Regions from separate parts of the Bacillus sp. 5w2 genome, predicted to be linked through region 1. Evidence: riboswitches for the same ligand, from Rfam matches in the RefSeq annotation. Region 1 holds a riboswitch; the other holds the start of a gene.
The links. A riboswitch is a leader RNA that binds a small molecule or an ion and turns the genes downstream of it on or off. The one in region 1 is predicted to bind cyclic di-AMP.

Region 1 (8,102 bases):
TTTCACACTTCTCTTTATCTTGTAAATGTAACAGTTTCACTTTTCACATTCGTTCTTGCAATTATGCAGCTCGTATATGGGCCTTTCATTGATACAAAAGGAAGAAAATCTGTCCTTATCCCTAGTTTAATCATTAGTACAATTGGTTCAATCGGATGTGCTTTTTCGGCGAACATTTATTTATTTTTATTTTTTAGAGTTGTTCAAGCTATAGGAATAGCAGCTATACCTGTAGTCGCAGCAACGATTATCGGTGATTTGTTTGAAGGAAAAGAACGAGGGGAAGCAATGAGCCTATACCAAATGTTACTTGCTCTCGCACCTGCGATTGGCCCTCTCATAGGTGGTTACCTCGGTAGCATACATGGACACTTATCCGTATTTCTGTTTTTATCTATACTTGGCTTTCTCTTATTCATTATAAACATTTCACTACTTCCAGAAACAAAACCAACTGTAATTAAGCAACCGCAAGCAAAAAAAAATTACTGGTTTATCTTAAAAAATAAAACTGGATGTTCTATTACTCTTATTGGCTTTATTCAATTTTGTATTTATTTTTGCTTTCTCGTTTTTTTACCGAGTATTTTAACAAATTCATTTCACTTAACTGCAAGTGAAATTGGTCTTGTATTTGTACCGATGTCTCTTTCTATTATGTTAGGAAGTTATTGCTACAAGGTTTTGCAAAAGCACCTTACAACAAAGCAAGCTTTCTTCATTACTAGTTTCTTCAATATTATATGTGTCACTTTATTCTCTTTCACATATAGCATCAATATCCCATTCCTCATTATCGTTACATCTTTGTACGGTTTTAGTATGGGACTTTCTATGCCAACTCACACTACTTTATTAACGGAAGAATTCGTACAAGAACGCGCAACTGCTATCGGTATGTACAACTTCATCCGCTATCTCGGTATGAGCACAGGGCCACTTGTAGGTGGATTTCTTTTATTTAATCAAAATTACTTTTGGATTTTCTTCCTAGGTGCAATTATGTTTCTACTCATAATCTTATATGCGATGAAAATACTATGCTTCCCTGTCACACAAAAAGTAAAATAGAGACCTACAGATGGTCTCTATTTTAAGCTCTTTGATCCGCAACAATATGAATATCAATATACTTCGTTTGTCTCATAATTTCATTTACAATAGAACCTTTTCGTATTTCTTCCCACCTTGTTCTTGCCGATTGTCCGAGTAAAATTTGCGTTACTTGTAGTCTTTTCGCGACTTCAATAATAACATCAGCTGGCTTTCTTCCATTTGCTTCTTCTAATACAAAACTTGCATCAAATTGATTCGTTAGCGATTTCCACTCTTCAATTGTTTGCTTTTTCCCTGCTGAAAGTGAATCTATATTTTCCCGCTCTACGTTTAAGACATACAATTCAGCGTTTAACCGATCAGCCATACGCCAACCTCTCCGTATTAATTTCTCTGCTGTTGAACTGTATTGTACACAAACGAGAATTTTTTCTTTCACCCCAATCGGTTCTATAACTGTTTGGCTAATTTTCTCATCCATATCATCTGCAACTTCACGAAGCGATAATTCCCTTAGTGCTCCTAAATTATTAAGCGTGAAGAAGTTTTGTAAGCTTTGTTGAATTTTTTCTTCCTTATATATCTTTCCATCGATTAATCTCTTCCTTAATACCTCGGGTGTTGCATCAACAAGCTGAATTTCATTTGCTTTTTGCAAAATAAAATCTGGAATACGTTCTCGCACTTTAACATTCGTAATTTGAGCTACAATATCATGAACGCTTTCTAAATGTTGAATATTAAACGCTGATAATACAGATATACCAGCATCTAGCAATTCCTGTACATCCATATAACGTTTCTTATTTTTCGACCCGGGAATATTACTATGCGCAAGTTCATCCACAACAACAATTTGTGGTGCACGTTTTATAATTCCTTCCACATCGAGTTCATAAAATACTTTCCCTTTATAATCAATTTCTTTTAAAGGAACTTTTTCTAAATCAGCAATTGCGTCTTCCGTTTCTTTTCTCCCGTGTGTTTCAATTAAACCAATTACAATATCCATACCATCTTTTTGCATTTCTCTTGCATCAAATAGCATTTTATAACTTTTCCCTACTCCTGGAGCCGCTCCTACATATAGCTTTAACTTTCCTCGATTTTGCTGACGAATATATTCTAAATACTCTTCTGGTGTTCGCCTTTGAAAAGTTGGTTTATAGTCATCCGCATACAAAACACTCACAACCTTTCTTTCAAAACAACGCTACCTCAATCCATTAGATTGAGGTAGCACTGTTACTATTTCATTAGTTTCTGTAATTCTATATTTAACTTTAAGACGTTCACACGATCTTCTCCAAATAAACCAAGTGCCGCACCTTCCGTTTGATCTTTAATCAATTGATCTAGCGTTTCTTTCGGGATTTTCGTTAATTTCGAAATGCGCTCTACCTGTACGGAAGCTGCCTTCGGACTAATGTCAGGATCAAGCCCTGAACCTGAATTTGTCACTAAATCGATCGGCACTTCTGTAACTGGAACCGCCCGGTTTTGTTTCTTCCAGTCTTCCATACTTTTCTCTACTCGTTTCTCTAAATCTGGATTAGACGGTGCATAGTTATTTGAACCAGATGCTTCTGCTTTATATTCAATACTAGAGACACGCCCATGAAAATAACGTGGATCTGTGAAATTTTGGCCAATTAACTTAGAACCAATCACTTCATTTTTATCATTATATATTAGACTTCCATCCGCATTCTCCTTCATTACTGCTTGTGCAATACCAGTAACAATAAGCGGATATACAAGTCCGCACAACACTAAAAATGTAAAAGTAATACGGACAATCGGTGATAGTATACTTTGTTTCTTCGCCATCTTTTTCCCCTCTTCCTTATATAAACAAGCCGACAATTATATCGATTACTTTAATTCCAATGAATGGTACAATAACTCCGCCAAGCCCATAAATAAATAGGTTTCGGCCAAGTAGTGCATTCGAACTCATCGGTTTATATGCAATACCTTTCATCGCTAACGGAATGAGTAACGGAATAATAACAGCATTAAATATTAGTGCTGATAAAATCGCTGACAGTGGTGATGTTAGTTTCATAATGTTTAATGCTTCCATTTGCGGAATCGCAAGTGTAAACATCGCTGGAATGATTGCAAAATATTTTGCGATATCATTCGCAATACTAAACGTCGTTAACGCACCACGCGTCATTAACAATTGCTTACCGATTCCTACAACCTCAATAATTTTTGTCGGGTTCGAATCTAAATCAATCATATTCGCTGCTTCTTTCGCAGCTGTCGTACCACTATTCATTGCTAATCCAACGTCAGCCTGCGCTAGTGCCGGCGCATCATTTGTACCATCACCTGTCATCGCTACAAGTTTCCCTTTATCTTGCTCTGCTTTAATAACCGCAATTTTATCTTCTGGTTTACACTCAGCAACGAATTCATCTACCCCTGCTTCTTTTGCAATTGTCGCTGCTGTTAATGGGTTATCGCCTGTACACATAACTGTTTTAATCCCCATTTGACGCAATTGTTCAAAACGCTCACGCATACCAGGTTTTACTGTATCCTTTAAATAAATTAAACCGTAAATACGATTATCCACTGCAACTACAAGTGGTGTCCCGCCCTCTTTTGAAATGAAATCTGCTTTTTGATTTACATCTTTCGGAATCGTTCCACCTTGTGACTGAACCCATTCAATAACGCTACCTACAGCACCTTTCCTCACTTTCGTTCCGTCCTGTAAATCAACACCACTCATTCTCGTTTCTGCTTTAAATGGAACAAATTCACCTTGTTCTGCAAGTTCTCGATTATATGATATAGACTTCGTTTTTACATATTCTATAACTGATCGACCTTCTGGTGTTTCATCTAAAACTGAACTAATTGCAGCCCATTTCCCTACTTGCTCAATCGTTTCATTTCCTACAGGAAGTAATGTATGTGCCATTCGGTTCCCGAAAGTAATCGTACCTGTTTTATCTAAAATAATTGTATTAATATCACCTGCAGCTTCTACTGCTTTACCCGACATCGCTAACACATTGAACTTTGTCACCCGGTCCATCCCAGCAATACCAATCGCTGATAACAACCCACCAATTGTCGTTGGAATTAAACAAACTAACAATGCGACAAGTACAGCTGTATCAATTTGAAACCCTAAATAGTTTGTAAAGATCGGCAACGTCACAACAACGATTAAGAAAATAAGAGTTAAGCTCGTTAATACTGTATTTAAAGCAATTTCATTCGGCGTTTTTTGACGAGCAGCGCCTTCTACTAACGAAATCATTTTATCAATAAATGATTCACCAGGATTACTCGTAATGACAATTGTAATCTCATCACTGACGACCATCGTTCCACCTGTTACGGAACAAAAATCACCGCCCGCTTCTTTTATTACAGGAGCTGATTCACCTGTAATCGCAGATTCATCTACAGAAGCTAATCCTTTCATTACTTCACCATCACTTGGGATCATCTCACCTTGCTTTACAATAACAACGTCACCTTTTCTCAAATCAGTTGCTGAAACTTGAACAATCTCTCCATTTTCTTTCACCACATTTGCAAACACATCTTTCTTCGACTGTTTTAAAGAATCGGCTTGCGCTTTGCCCCGCCCTTCTGCTAACGCCTCTGCAAAGTTAGCAAATAAAACTGTAAATAAGAGAATGAGAGAAACTGTTATATTAAACCATCCTGGTACACTACTAGCACTACTTGGAAGAAACGATAAAATGAACGTAATGATAAATCCAATTTCCACAACGAACATAATCGGATTCTTTATCATGACTTTCGGATTCAATTTCGCAAAGGATTGTTTCATCGCATGTGTTACGATATCACGATCCATCGTTTTCGCTTGTCTAACCTCATCTTCTATAGCATGTATTTGTGACTGATTTACTTGTTTTTCTTTTACTACTACCGGTCTCATCATTTACCCTCCATTACTTCAATGTAAGAAATTCTGCAATTGGGCCAAGTACTAACATCGGGAAGAATGTTAACGCACCGACAATTACAATCGTTCCGATGAAGATGCCACCAAATAAACCATTATCTGTACGGAACGTTCCGACTGTTTCTGGTACTACCGTCTTCTCTTTCAACGAAGCTGCCACAGCTAACATCGTAATTAAACTGAAATAGCGTCCTAAAAACATAACTAAACCAGTTGTAATATTCCAAAACGGTGTATTATCTGCTAAACCTTCAAATCCAGATCCGTTATTCGCAGCTGACGATGTGTATTCATATACAACTTGCGTTAAACCGTGGAAACCGGAATGTGAGATAGCATCTGTTCCTAAACTTGTTGAAAGAGCTAATGCTGAAAATCCTAAAATAAGCAATGGATGGAATAAAATCGTTACCGCAATTAATTTCATTTCCTTACCTTCAATTTTCTTACCTAAAAACTCCGGTGTCCGTCCAACCATTAAACCAGATATAAATACTGCAATAACGGCATACATAATAATGTTTACAAAACCTGCTCCAACACCGCCATATACTGTGTTTAACATCATATTTACGAGTGGAACTAGACCGCCAATTGGTGTTAATGTATCATGCATCGTATTAACAGCCCCTGTTTCAGCAGCTGTCGTTACTGTTGCGTATAGTGAAGAAAATACAGTTCCGAATCGTACTTCTTTTCCTTCTGTACTTCCTTGTACATGTTCGATACCCATTCCATTTAACGCTGGATTTCCATGTAATTCCGATGTCGTAATCGTTATAAATCCAAGTAAAAACACCATAAATAGTGATACGAAAAGGATACGACCTTGTTTTTTATTCCCTATCATTCGTCCGTACGTAAATGGAAGTGCTGTTGGCAATAGCATCATAAGCATCATTTGCAAAATATTACTCATTTGTCCTGGATTTTCAAAAGGATGTGTAGAGTTTGCTCCGAAAAATCCACCGCCGTTATTCCCAAGTTCCTTAATGGAAACAAATGATGCAACTGGCCCGCGTAATATACTTTGCTTTGCCCCATCAATCGTTTGTGCCGTAACTGCACCGTCTAACGTTTGTGGTACACCGAGTGTGACAAAGACTAGCGCCGCAATAAATGCGATAGGAAGAAATACTCTCATTAGTGCTCTCGTAAAATCAACGAAAAAGTTACCGAGTTCTTTTCCAGCGAGCCCTCTTATAAATGCCATAACGAGTGCTAACGTCGTTGCCGGTGCTGCAAACATTAAAAATGTAATTCCGATTAATTGTGATAAATAAGATAAACCATTTTCACCGCTATAATGCTGTAAGTTTGTATCAGCCATAAAACTAATTGCTGTATTAAAGGCAAGCGTAGGCTCCATTCCTTCAATGTGTGCTGGATTTAATGGCAATACTCCTTGTAGTCTAAAAATGAAATATACGACAACAATCATAAATCCATTTAATAAAACTAATGACAATGCGTACTGTTTCCACGTTTGATTGTATTCTTTTACACCCGTAATTTTAAAAATAAGTTTTTCAAAAGGCCCGAATACTTTATCTAGCTTTTGACTACCTTGAAAGGCTTTCTCTAAATATATCCCCATTGGCTTTGCCACAAGAATAAACAACAGCATGGTAATAACAACTGCGACCCAAATCATAATGAATGATTCCCCCTAATTAAAACTTCTCTGGATTTAATAATGCATACACTAAGTACACCGTAATTGCTGCAACAATAACCGATAAGGCAATCATCATGATTGCTTCCCTTCTTTCACAACTTTATCTGACCAACTTGCAAGACTTGCCATCGATGCGACTAACACAACAAAAATCCCGATCATTACAACATCTAACATAACTACCCCTCACTTTTGTTAAAATTTACCATTAAGTTATCAAAAAAAGAACACTAAGCTCTACTTAGTGTTCGAAATGAACAACACAAAGTAAACCTCCTCTCTAAACGCTTACGAGGTTAGCTGTCGGATTCGGGCCTAAAGAGTAGCCCTACTTTCAAAACTGAAAGATTCACCCCAAGTGACGATGCACAAAATTGGTTCCCCCGCTCCATTTCTGGAACTCAGCGATTTTAGGTTTTTTTGGAAATTTTATGAATGATTTATGAGAGTAAATATACTCCTCTATATTTCACTTGTAAAGAGGCAAATTACTGAAAATAAGAAAATATCCGTCTATTTAAACGCTTACATTGAGTATTATTAATATTCTTTCATCTGTTTTCTCGTCTTTTCTTTCTTTTTCACATAAATGATCTTTTAAATACGAAATAAAAAGAGCGAATGACATGAAGTGCATAGCTTGTTGCACTTAGCATTCGCTCTTTTTTATTCACTATTTATTCTCCTCGTAAAAAAGCACGTAAATTTCTCCCGCGAATATAAACTTGTGACAATTCTGCATGTAGTTGCTCATATTCGATAACATCTGTTTTTAAATATAAAGCGTCTTTCGATGGCAATATAATATAGGGCCTTGGAAAAATAGGATCAAGCATCACCAATTCTTGAACTCGCTCTACCGATACCGCCCAACGATTCGCTATATCTCCTAATAACAACACCTTCATCTTCTTCTCCCCCGCCCTATTCAAAAAATAAAAAAGAAATATTATCACAATTTGTAAACACGACAAATGTAGCTCCAATTGTTTCATAGAGCCTCGCTGGATATCGTTTATTCCTTGTAACAACAGTAATAGGTGCTTGAAAAGAAAAGCGAATGTGTTCTGTAAAGAAACTAATAATTGGAAGCTCATCCCCTAGTAAAATCACCTTCTTAATACACTCACAAATACTAGTAAAATCCTGCTCCCTACTACAACTATACGTCCAATCAAACCCACAATTCCTCACTTCAGCCGCTATCTCTTCATTTGCTGTAAAAATAATTAACTCATGTTGAAATGCTACTAAATCTATTAAACTATTTACCTTGCTTTCTTCTCCAACACAAATAAGTGTTAGTTCCATGTACCTCATCCTCCTTAGCATAAAAGAACTCAAACATAGATTGATATTCCCCTATACTAATCAGATCGATGAAGTGATGTATCCATCATGGCA
Region 2 (8,102 bases), on a different contig from region 1:
TATAATCCGCTTCACTTTTTCAATTGAAATATCCATATATCACAACAAAAACTCCTACTTACTTATAGATTTAAAAATTATATCAGTATATCTTTTAGGTTCATATGCAATTATGCATAGCGTATACACAAAAAGGATAGCTTCACTTTCGTAAAGCTATCCTTAAAAAATCTTCTTACTTTTTCAAATGATATGGAACTGTTGTAATAACAACATTTCTTTTATAGAGTAAATACGCACGAATGAGTAAACTAGACTGATTATGAAGAATGTTATGCCAACCTTTTTTCGGAATGAACTGTGGTATAACGACAGTAACTCGGTAATTTGATTCACTCGCTTTATATTGCACTGTATCAATAAACTTTGTTAGCGGTTGAATAATACTTCTATAGTGAGAATGTAAGGTAACAAGTCTTACTTCAGGTTGCCACTTCTTCCATTTCTCTTCAAATTTCTTTTCCTCTTCTCTGTCAAAAGCAACATATACAGCGATAACTTGATCTGCAGAAAGAGCCTTCGCATAGTTCAATGAATTTTCCACTACATGAGTCATACCTGCTACAGGAACGACAATTACATTTCCCTCAATTGGAACAAGTGGTTCACAAGTTTTTAAACTTAATTGATCGCCCACTGCATCGTAATGCTTCTTAACTCTATGGAACAAGAAGATGATGGCAGGTAAGAAAATAAGGATTGACCAAACTTGTGCAAATTTAGTTAAAAAGAACATGCTCATTACGATAAAACTAATAATTGCACCAATTAAATTAACCGTTAATCTCAAAGCCCATCCTTCAGGTTTTTCACGAAGCCATTTTAATACCATACCCGTTTGAGAAAGTGTAAATGGAATAAATACACCTACTGCATATAACGGGATTAAATGTTCTGTTTGCCCTTGGAAAGCTACAATTAAAATAATCGAAGCTATCCCAAGTATAATAATACCGTTTGAGTAACCTAGGCGGTCTCCTCTAATCGTAAACATTCTCGGTATAAATTTGTCTTTTGCAAGGTTAACTGCTAATAGTGGAAATGCAGAATAACCTGTATTAGCAGCAAGAATTAATATTAAAGCAGTTGTACCTTGTATGAAATAGTACATGAAATTACGTCCAAAAGTTTGTTCAGCAATTTGTGAAACAACTGTTACTTCCTTACTTGGATTAATTCCGTAATAATAAGCTAAAAAGACAATTCCTGAAAATAAAACGGCAAGTAATGCACCCATTGCAAGCAATGTTTTCGCTGCATTGTTAGGTGCAGGATCCTTAAAGTTTGGAATTGCGTTAGAGATTGCCTCAACACCTGTTAAAGCCGAACTACCCGATGCAAATGCTCGTAGCAGTAAGAACAAACTAATTCCCGCAACCGGCGTTCCAATCGGCGTGTGTAAAGTCGGTGAAACGTGACCAGTTAAAATATTGTATATCCCTACCCCAATTAATATAAATAGTGCTAGAACGAATAAATAAACCGGATATGCTAAAACGGAAGCTGATTCCGTTACCCCTCTTAAATTTAAAATAGTAATAAATATAACAAATATAATCGCAATGATTACATTATGTGCATGTAAACTAGGAAAAGCTGATGTGAGCGCATCTGTACCTGCAGACACACTTACTGCAACAGTTAAAATATAATCGACTAATAAAGATCCTCCAGCTATTAACCCTGGATTCATCCCTAAATTTTCTTTTGATACAACATACGCGCCCCCGCCATGCGGATAAGCAAAAATAATTTGACGATAAGATAAAATAAGGGCTGTCAATAATACTAATACCCCGATAGCGATCGGAATTGAATACCAATAAGCAATCGCTCCAAGACCTGCTAAAGCAATTAAAATTTGCTCTGGTCCATATGCAACCGATGACAATGCGTCAGAAGATAAAATGGCTAACGCCTTCGTTTTATTAAGCTTCTGCTCTCCTAACTCAGTTGATTTTAACGGTCTTCCAATTAAAAATCTTTTAATAGATGAAACCAATACTGTCCACTCTCCAATAATTTTGTACGAACGATGCTGCTTGTTACAGCCAGCAAACTATTTCTTCAGAAAACAAAAAATGTCTACAAGCCATAGCGAAATAGACTTGTAGACATTATATTTTTTGTCGCACAAGCTCCACCTTCCTTCTCAATATAACGCTTACGAGGTTAGCTGTCGGATTCGGGCCTATGAGTAGCCCTACCTTTTTCAAGGATTCACCCCATTGGATTAAGTATTAATCCATAAGAACGGGTCCCCCGTACCATGCGGTTTCAGCGATTTAGAAAATTGAAACTGTGGATTATAATACTCCTTTATTTTCAAAATGTAAACAAAAATTTTGAAAAAGAAAAAATTTAAAATGATTGCGCATAATCCGCCGGTAAATATACATAATGAATACTAAAAAATCGATAAAGGAGACCCATATGTCTAAAGAAAAGAAGCCTATTTTTTCCGATTCCTATTTAGATGCGTTAGCAAATGAAATTAATCAATTATACGGTAAACGTGAACAGGAAATAAATTTGACAGATAGAACGAAAAGAAATAAATAATTTGTCATAAAAAAAGAAAGCAATACACTTATATATTGCTTTCTTTTTTATTTTTTCATACATCCAATTCTATTTCTGACCTGTTAAAGGTCATTTCTTCATACACTTTCAAATTTTGATATACTGCCCCTAATAATGGTGCTTCTATAGAAAATTGTTCTGCTACATCTAGTAAGTATCCTTGTAAGTGCTTCCCTTCAATGGACGAACCTTTTTCCATATCACGCTGCATTGATGACTTCATATCATACGAAATTTTATCAATTGTTTTCATATGTTCCTGGGCAATACCATCCTTAACTGGAGCTTTCATAGACCTCATGATTTGCACACATTCTTCAAATAAGTTTCGGATAAATTCGTGTCCACCTTCACTTTCACGAATCGGTCCTATTGGTGCACGCATTAATGTCGTCACACCCGACATTACAGTAATAAATAAATATTTATGCCACATATCTTGCGTAATATTTTCACTTAAAACAAAACTAGATTTCGTACCTGCAAATGCTTTAGAAATATGCTTTATTCTCTCTGAACCTTGAAGCTTGATTTCTCCAAACAGAAGTCTGTTGGCAGCACTCGTTTGTACAATTTCTCCTTGATCGTTTAACGTCGTCTCGATAAAGCATAAACCGCCAATTACTTTTTCCACGCCAAATTCCTTTTGTAATTGTGATAAATGAGCGATACCATTTAACAATGGAATGATGACAGTTTTTTCGCTAACATAGGGCTTCAAATCTTGAATTGCCTCGTTTAAGTGATACGCTTTTGTTGAAAATAAAATGACATCAAATGGAGCAGTTCGATCTTCTTTCGTTATTAATTTCGGTTGGAAGGAAAAATCCCCGTTAACACTTCGGATTACAAGTCCTCTTTCCTCCAATTGTTTTTTCCGTTTACTACGAACAAGGAACGTAACATCTTCTCCCTTTTCTACTAATCGACCTCCAAAAAAACCTCCGACGCCACCAGCCCCTAATACTAAAATACGCATACAACATCCCCCTTTTCAAAATACAGTTTTATAACTTTTAGTATACATAACATTATACATGTCCCCTACTAAATAAGCTGAATTTTCATTCTTAATCGATTATAAAACAGTGGTTATTTTCAAATGAATTTGGGCATGTTGTTTTTATAGCATATATGGAAAGGAAACAATGTAAATGGAGGCAATACAAACAATCGAGGAAAAAGATGTAGCAACAGCTATATTTCAATTTATATTCCCGTTTTCTTTTAAAACTGGATATGAACAAAATATGTTCCCTTTCTTACAGAAAAATGATTTTCGCCCTTTTCGACTCGATCATCTTGAAAATGAAAATACATACTACGGAAAATTTCAAGTTTCACATCAAAATATGGAAGCATACTATCTTTCATTTACAAATAAAATTCTATTTCCTCACTCAGAGCATCAAAAAGGATTACAACGCTATTCTAAAGACCTTAACTTAACTGGACACTTAACAACAAATCTTATTTCCATCCCCTTCAAGATACACTCTATTGACGTAACACTCTGTCCTTATGAACTTGGCTTCTTAACAATTCGGACAGAAGTAGAAACCGATCCAAACATGACATTATCAGAAGCAATCGAATTCGCCGCCCGCTTCCGTGTACTTGAAACTAAAAATGATACAAACGAGACTATTTGTATTGAATGTAATGGAAAACAATATTCACAAGTAGAGAAGCTTATATTCGGCGATTTATTTCATGGCTTAACAGACTTCTTTGAGAAAAAGAGATTGCGGAGCTCTTACTTTCAAACATTCCCATTCTTTGAAGATCAACGAATGTATGTACAAACTTTATTATCCATAAACAAAGAGTCTGACCTTCATGTAGTTGATGTATACCGAGCTTCCAGTCTTTCCGGATTAACAGACGATGGTAAGCCCTATATTAGCGCAAATAATGTTCCTTATATTCAAGATTATTTAACAAAACATTCTTATCAAAGATGGGCTCCTAATCGCTACTTTATTATGGAAGAACATATTTTCACATGTATAACAAACGAAGGTGAACACGAATTCGCTAAACTTGCTAGTCAAATGTACGGGGAGTTTTATTACGCTTTGTTATTAAATCTATTTCATAAAGTTGTTTTATTAAAAATGGCAAACGCTTATGCCGAGTTAAATATTGAACAAGATACAAATGAAATAGAGAAATTAATTTATTCAATTAATTCATTTACAGCGAATTACTTCTCTTTAGAGTTAGTATCCCAATCACAGAGTGAAGATATTTTCTTCCGCTTAAGAAAGTTATTTAACATTGAGGTACTATATTTGAATGCAAAACAAAATCTTGATAGTTTGTTTAAATATCAAGAAAATGTCGCTTCTAAAAAAGATAGCCTTTTACTATTAATTTTAACGCTCTACTCTGTAGTAGGCCAAATGTTAGGGTTTACTATGATTGACCTTTTAAGAAACACCGATTCAAACAAAATATCATCGCCACTTGAATTTTTCGCACTTTTAATAGCAATAAGCGGCATAGTCATTTCACTTATTTTAGGCGCACAAAGTTTATACCAATGGAGTCTACAACATAAACGAAGAAAATCATGGGTAAAACAAACTGTACTTTCTGCTGTGAAAGAGAAAGATAATAAACATTAAAAAAGATTATTTTCATTTACTGAAATTTTTATCGGTGATTTTTCGAATATATCGACTTACCGACAAAAAAACGACAAAAGACAGAACCGGATAATATCAAAAGGGTACTCCAAAATGACGTTTGGAGTACCCTTTTTTATTACACAAGTTCAGCTTACTTCCCTGCTTCGATTTGTTCTAATGCAGCAGCTACTTGTTCTTCAGTTAATTCATGTTGTACTACGTAGCGGTTACGTGGGCTTACACGACATTCATGAGAACATGCACGTAAATATTTCGCTTCGTTTTCTTCCGAACATAAAATTTTCTTGTTACATTCTGGATTTGAACAGTTTACATAGCGCTCACAAGGTTCACCTGTAAAGTGATCTTTACCAACAATAACATGTTCTTTTTGGTTTACTGGTACAGCAATACGCTCATCAAACACGTAACATTGTCCATCCCAAAGCTCGCCTTGTACTTCTGGATCTTTTCCGTACGTTACAATTCCGCCGTGAAGCTGACTTACATCTTCATACCCTTCACGAACTAACCAACCAGAGAATTTCTCACAACGAATTCCGCCTGTACAGTACGTTAAAATCTTTTTACCTTCAAGTGTTTCTTTGTTTTCTCTAATCCAATCTGGTAATTCACGGAATGATTCGATATCTGGTTTAATTGCACCTTTGAAGTGTCCTAAATCAAACTCATAATCATTTCGTGCATCAATAATAACTGTATCTTCTTGTTTCATTGCTTCATAAAAATCTTTTGGCTCTAAATACTTTCCAGTTATTTCGTGTGGGTTAATGTCATCTTCTAGACGAAGTGTAACTAATTCTGGACGAGGACGCACGTGCATTTTCTTGAATGCGTGCCCTTCTTCTTCATCTATTTTAAATACGATACCGTCAAAGCGTGGATCGTTGTTCATTGCTTCCATGTATTTCTCTGTTTGTTCTACAGTTCCAGAACAAGTTCCGTTAATTCCTTCTTTAGCTACAAGGATTCTTCCTTTTAATTCAAGTGAATTACAAAATGCTAAATGCTCTGCAGCGAATTCTTCAGGGTTTTCAATTGTTGTGTACATGTAATATAGTAATACTCTGTATGGTTTTGTAGTTGCCAATGTATTTCTACCACCTATCTAATTTTTAAAATCATGTATAAGTTAACGTTCATATCAAAACATATATAATAAGAAAATGTATCCAAAGTTTTATGCATCCCATTTTCTTCTCTTTATACTATTTTCTATAAGTTAACAAAAATAAAAAACAAGATTACACATCAAAACACTATGGTTATGTTGTAATCCCAATATATTATATATCATACAAATCCATTTCCATCAATTAATATACTGTATTATAGGCTTTATGTTCACATAAATTTCAAAAATAGCCCTTTAATTCATTATGTTTCCCCACGTCATCACACCATAAACTCCCAATTTTTCATAACACCACACCATTTATTGTGTAAAGGCATATAATTTGCACTAAGGAAACATTTATGTTCAAATAAAATTATCAACTAATACATTTAAATGTATTGAAATAATGAGCAAGAATAAATACAATAATTTCATCAAGTTAACATTTTAAAGGGGAAAACTACTATGAATAAAGATATATCAAAAGATGAACAAGTCCCTTCTCAAAGTACAACTGTTCAATCAGCGCATTTAGCATTAAGTGGACAAACGAAAGGCTTAAAAAGACTATTACCATTCTTAGGCCCAGCTTTTATCGCTTCAGTCGCTTATATTGATCCTGGCAATTTCGCGACAAATATTGCAGCTGGATCACAATATGGATATTTATTACTCTGGGTAATTCTTGCTTCTAATTTAATGGCGGTATTAATCCAAACTTTATCCGCTAAATTAGGAATTGCTACAGGTAAAAACCTTCCTGAAATCGCTCGAGAAAACTTCCCAAAACCTGTTTCCATCGGTTTATGGATTCAAGGGGAGCTCGTTATTATGGCGACTGATTTAGCTGAATTTATTGGAGCGGCACTCGGATTGTACTTATTGTTCGGGATTCCAATGTTACCAGCCGCTTTAATTACAGCTGCTGGATCATTTATTATTCTTGAATTTCAACGCAGAGGCTTCCGTCCATTAGAAGCTATTATAACAGGAATGATTTTTATCGTTGTTATCGCTTTTGGTGTACAAGTCTTCTACGCAAAACCAGAATTAAGCCCTTTACTTTCAGGTCTATTTATTCCAAAATTCCAAGGCGTGGATAGTATCTTATTAGCAGCTGGTATTTTAGGCGCAACCGTTATGCCACATGCAATATATCTACATTCCGCCTTAACGCAGCGCCGTGTAGTCGGAACAAATGATGAACAAAAGAAAAAGATTTTCCGCTTCGAATTTATTGATATCATTATCGCAATGGTTATCGCTGGAGCAATTAATGCAAGTATGTTAATTGTTGCTGCTGCACTATTCTTTAAAAACGGCTTGCATGTTGAAGATCTTGATGTTGCTTTTAACCAATTTAGTAACTTAGTCGGTCCTGCATCCGCTGCTTTATTTGGAATCGGACTTTTATCAGCAGGTTTATCTAGCTCTTCAGTCGGGACAATGTCTGGTGACATTATCATGCAAGGATTCATTCGAATGCATATTCCGTTATATTTACGCCGATTTATTACAATGATTCCACCATTAGTTATTATCGCTTTAGGTGTAAACCCAACTTACGCTCTCGTTATGAGCCAAGTTGTCTTATCATTCGGTATTGCTTTTGCGTTAGTACCACTTATTATGTTTACAAGCAGTAAAAAAATTATGGGTGCACTCGTTAACCACCGTATAACAACTTTTATCGCTTGGATAATCGCTGCACTCGTTATCATTTTAAATATTTTCTTACTGTATCAAAC

Region 2: another riboswitch for cyclic di-AMP. It lies ahead of ACXY7N_RS03615 (APC family permease); the one in region 1 lies ahead of ACXY7N_RS23980 (SipW-dependent-type signal peptide-containing protein).

The regions. Positions count from the first base shown of each region.
Region 1 is NZ_JBTIWT010000018.1:84,791-92,892, forward strand. It holds gene ACXY7N_RS23950 (MFS transporter) at 1-1,071, shown strand, start outside; gene kdpDN (KdpD-like non-kinase potassium sensor) at 1,094-2,248, opposite strand; gene kdpC (K(+)-transporting ATPase subunit C) at 2,305-2,886, opposite strand; gene kdpB (potassium-transporting ATPase subunit KdpB) at 2,903-4,993, opposite strand; gene kdpA (potassium-transporting ATPase subunit KdpA) at 5,007-6,674, opposite strand; gene kdpF (K(+)-transporting ATPase subunit F) at 6,694-6,774, opposite strand; gene ACXY7N_RS23980 (SipW-dependent-type signal peptide-containing protein) at 6,771-6,875, opposite strand; cyclic di-AMP (ydaO/yuaA leader) riboswitch at 6,970-7,115, opposite strand; gene ACXY7N_RS23985 (hypothetical protein) at 7,376-7,606, opposite strand; gene ACXY7N_RS23990 (hypothetical protein) at 7,623-8,009, opposite strand.
Region 2 is NZ_JBTIWT010000001.1:708,323-716,424, forward strand. It holds gene ACXY7N_RS03615 (APC family permease) at 176-2,002, opposite strand; cyclic di-AMP (ydaO/yuaA leader) riboswitch at 2,147-2,293, opposite strand; gene ACXY7N_RS03620 (hypothetical protein) at 2,434-2,562, shown strand; gene panE (2-dehydropantoate 2-reductase) at 2,618-3,562, opposite strand; gene ACXY7N_RS03630 (hypothetical protein) at 3,738-5,213, shown strand; gene trhO (oxygen-dependent tRNA uridine(34) hydroxylase TrhO) at 5,368-6,327, opposite strand; gene ACXY7N_RS03640 (Nramp family divalent metal transporter) at 6,820-8,102, shown strand, end outside.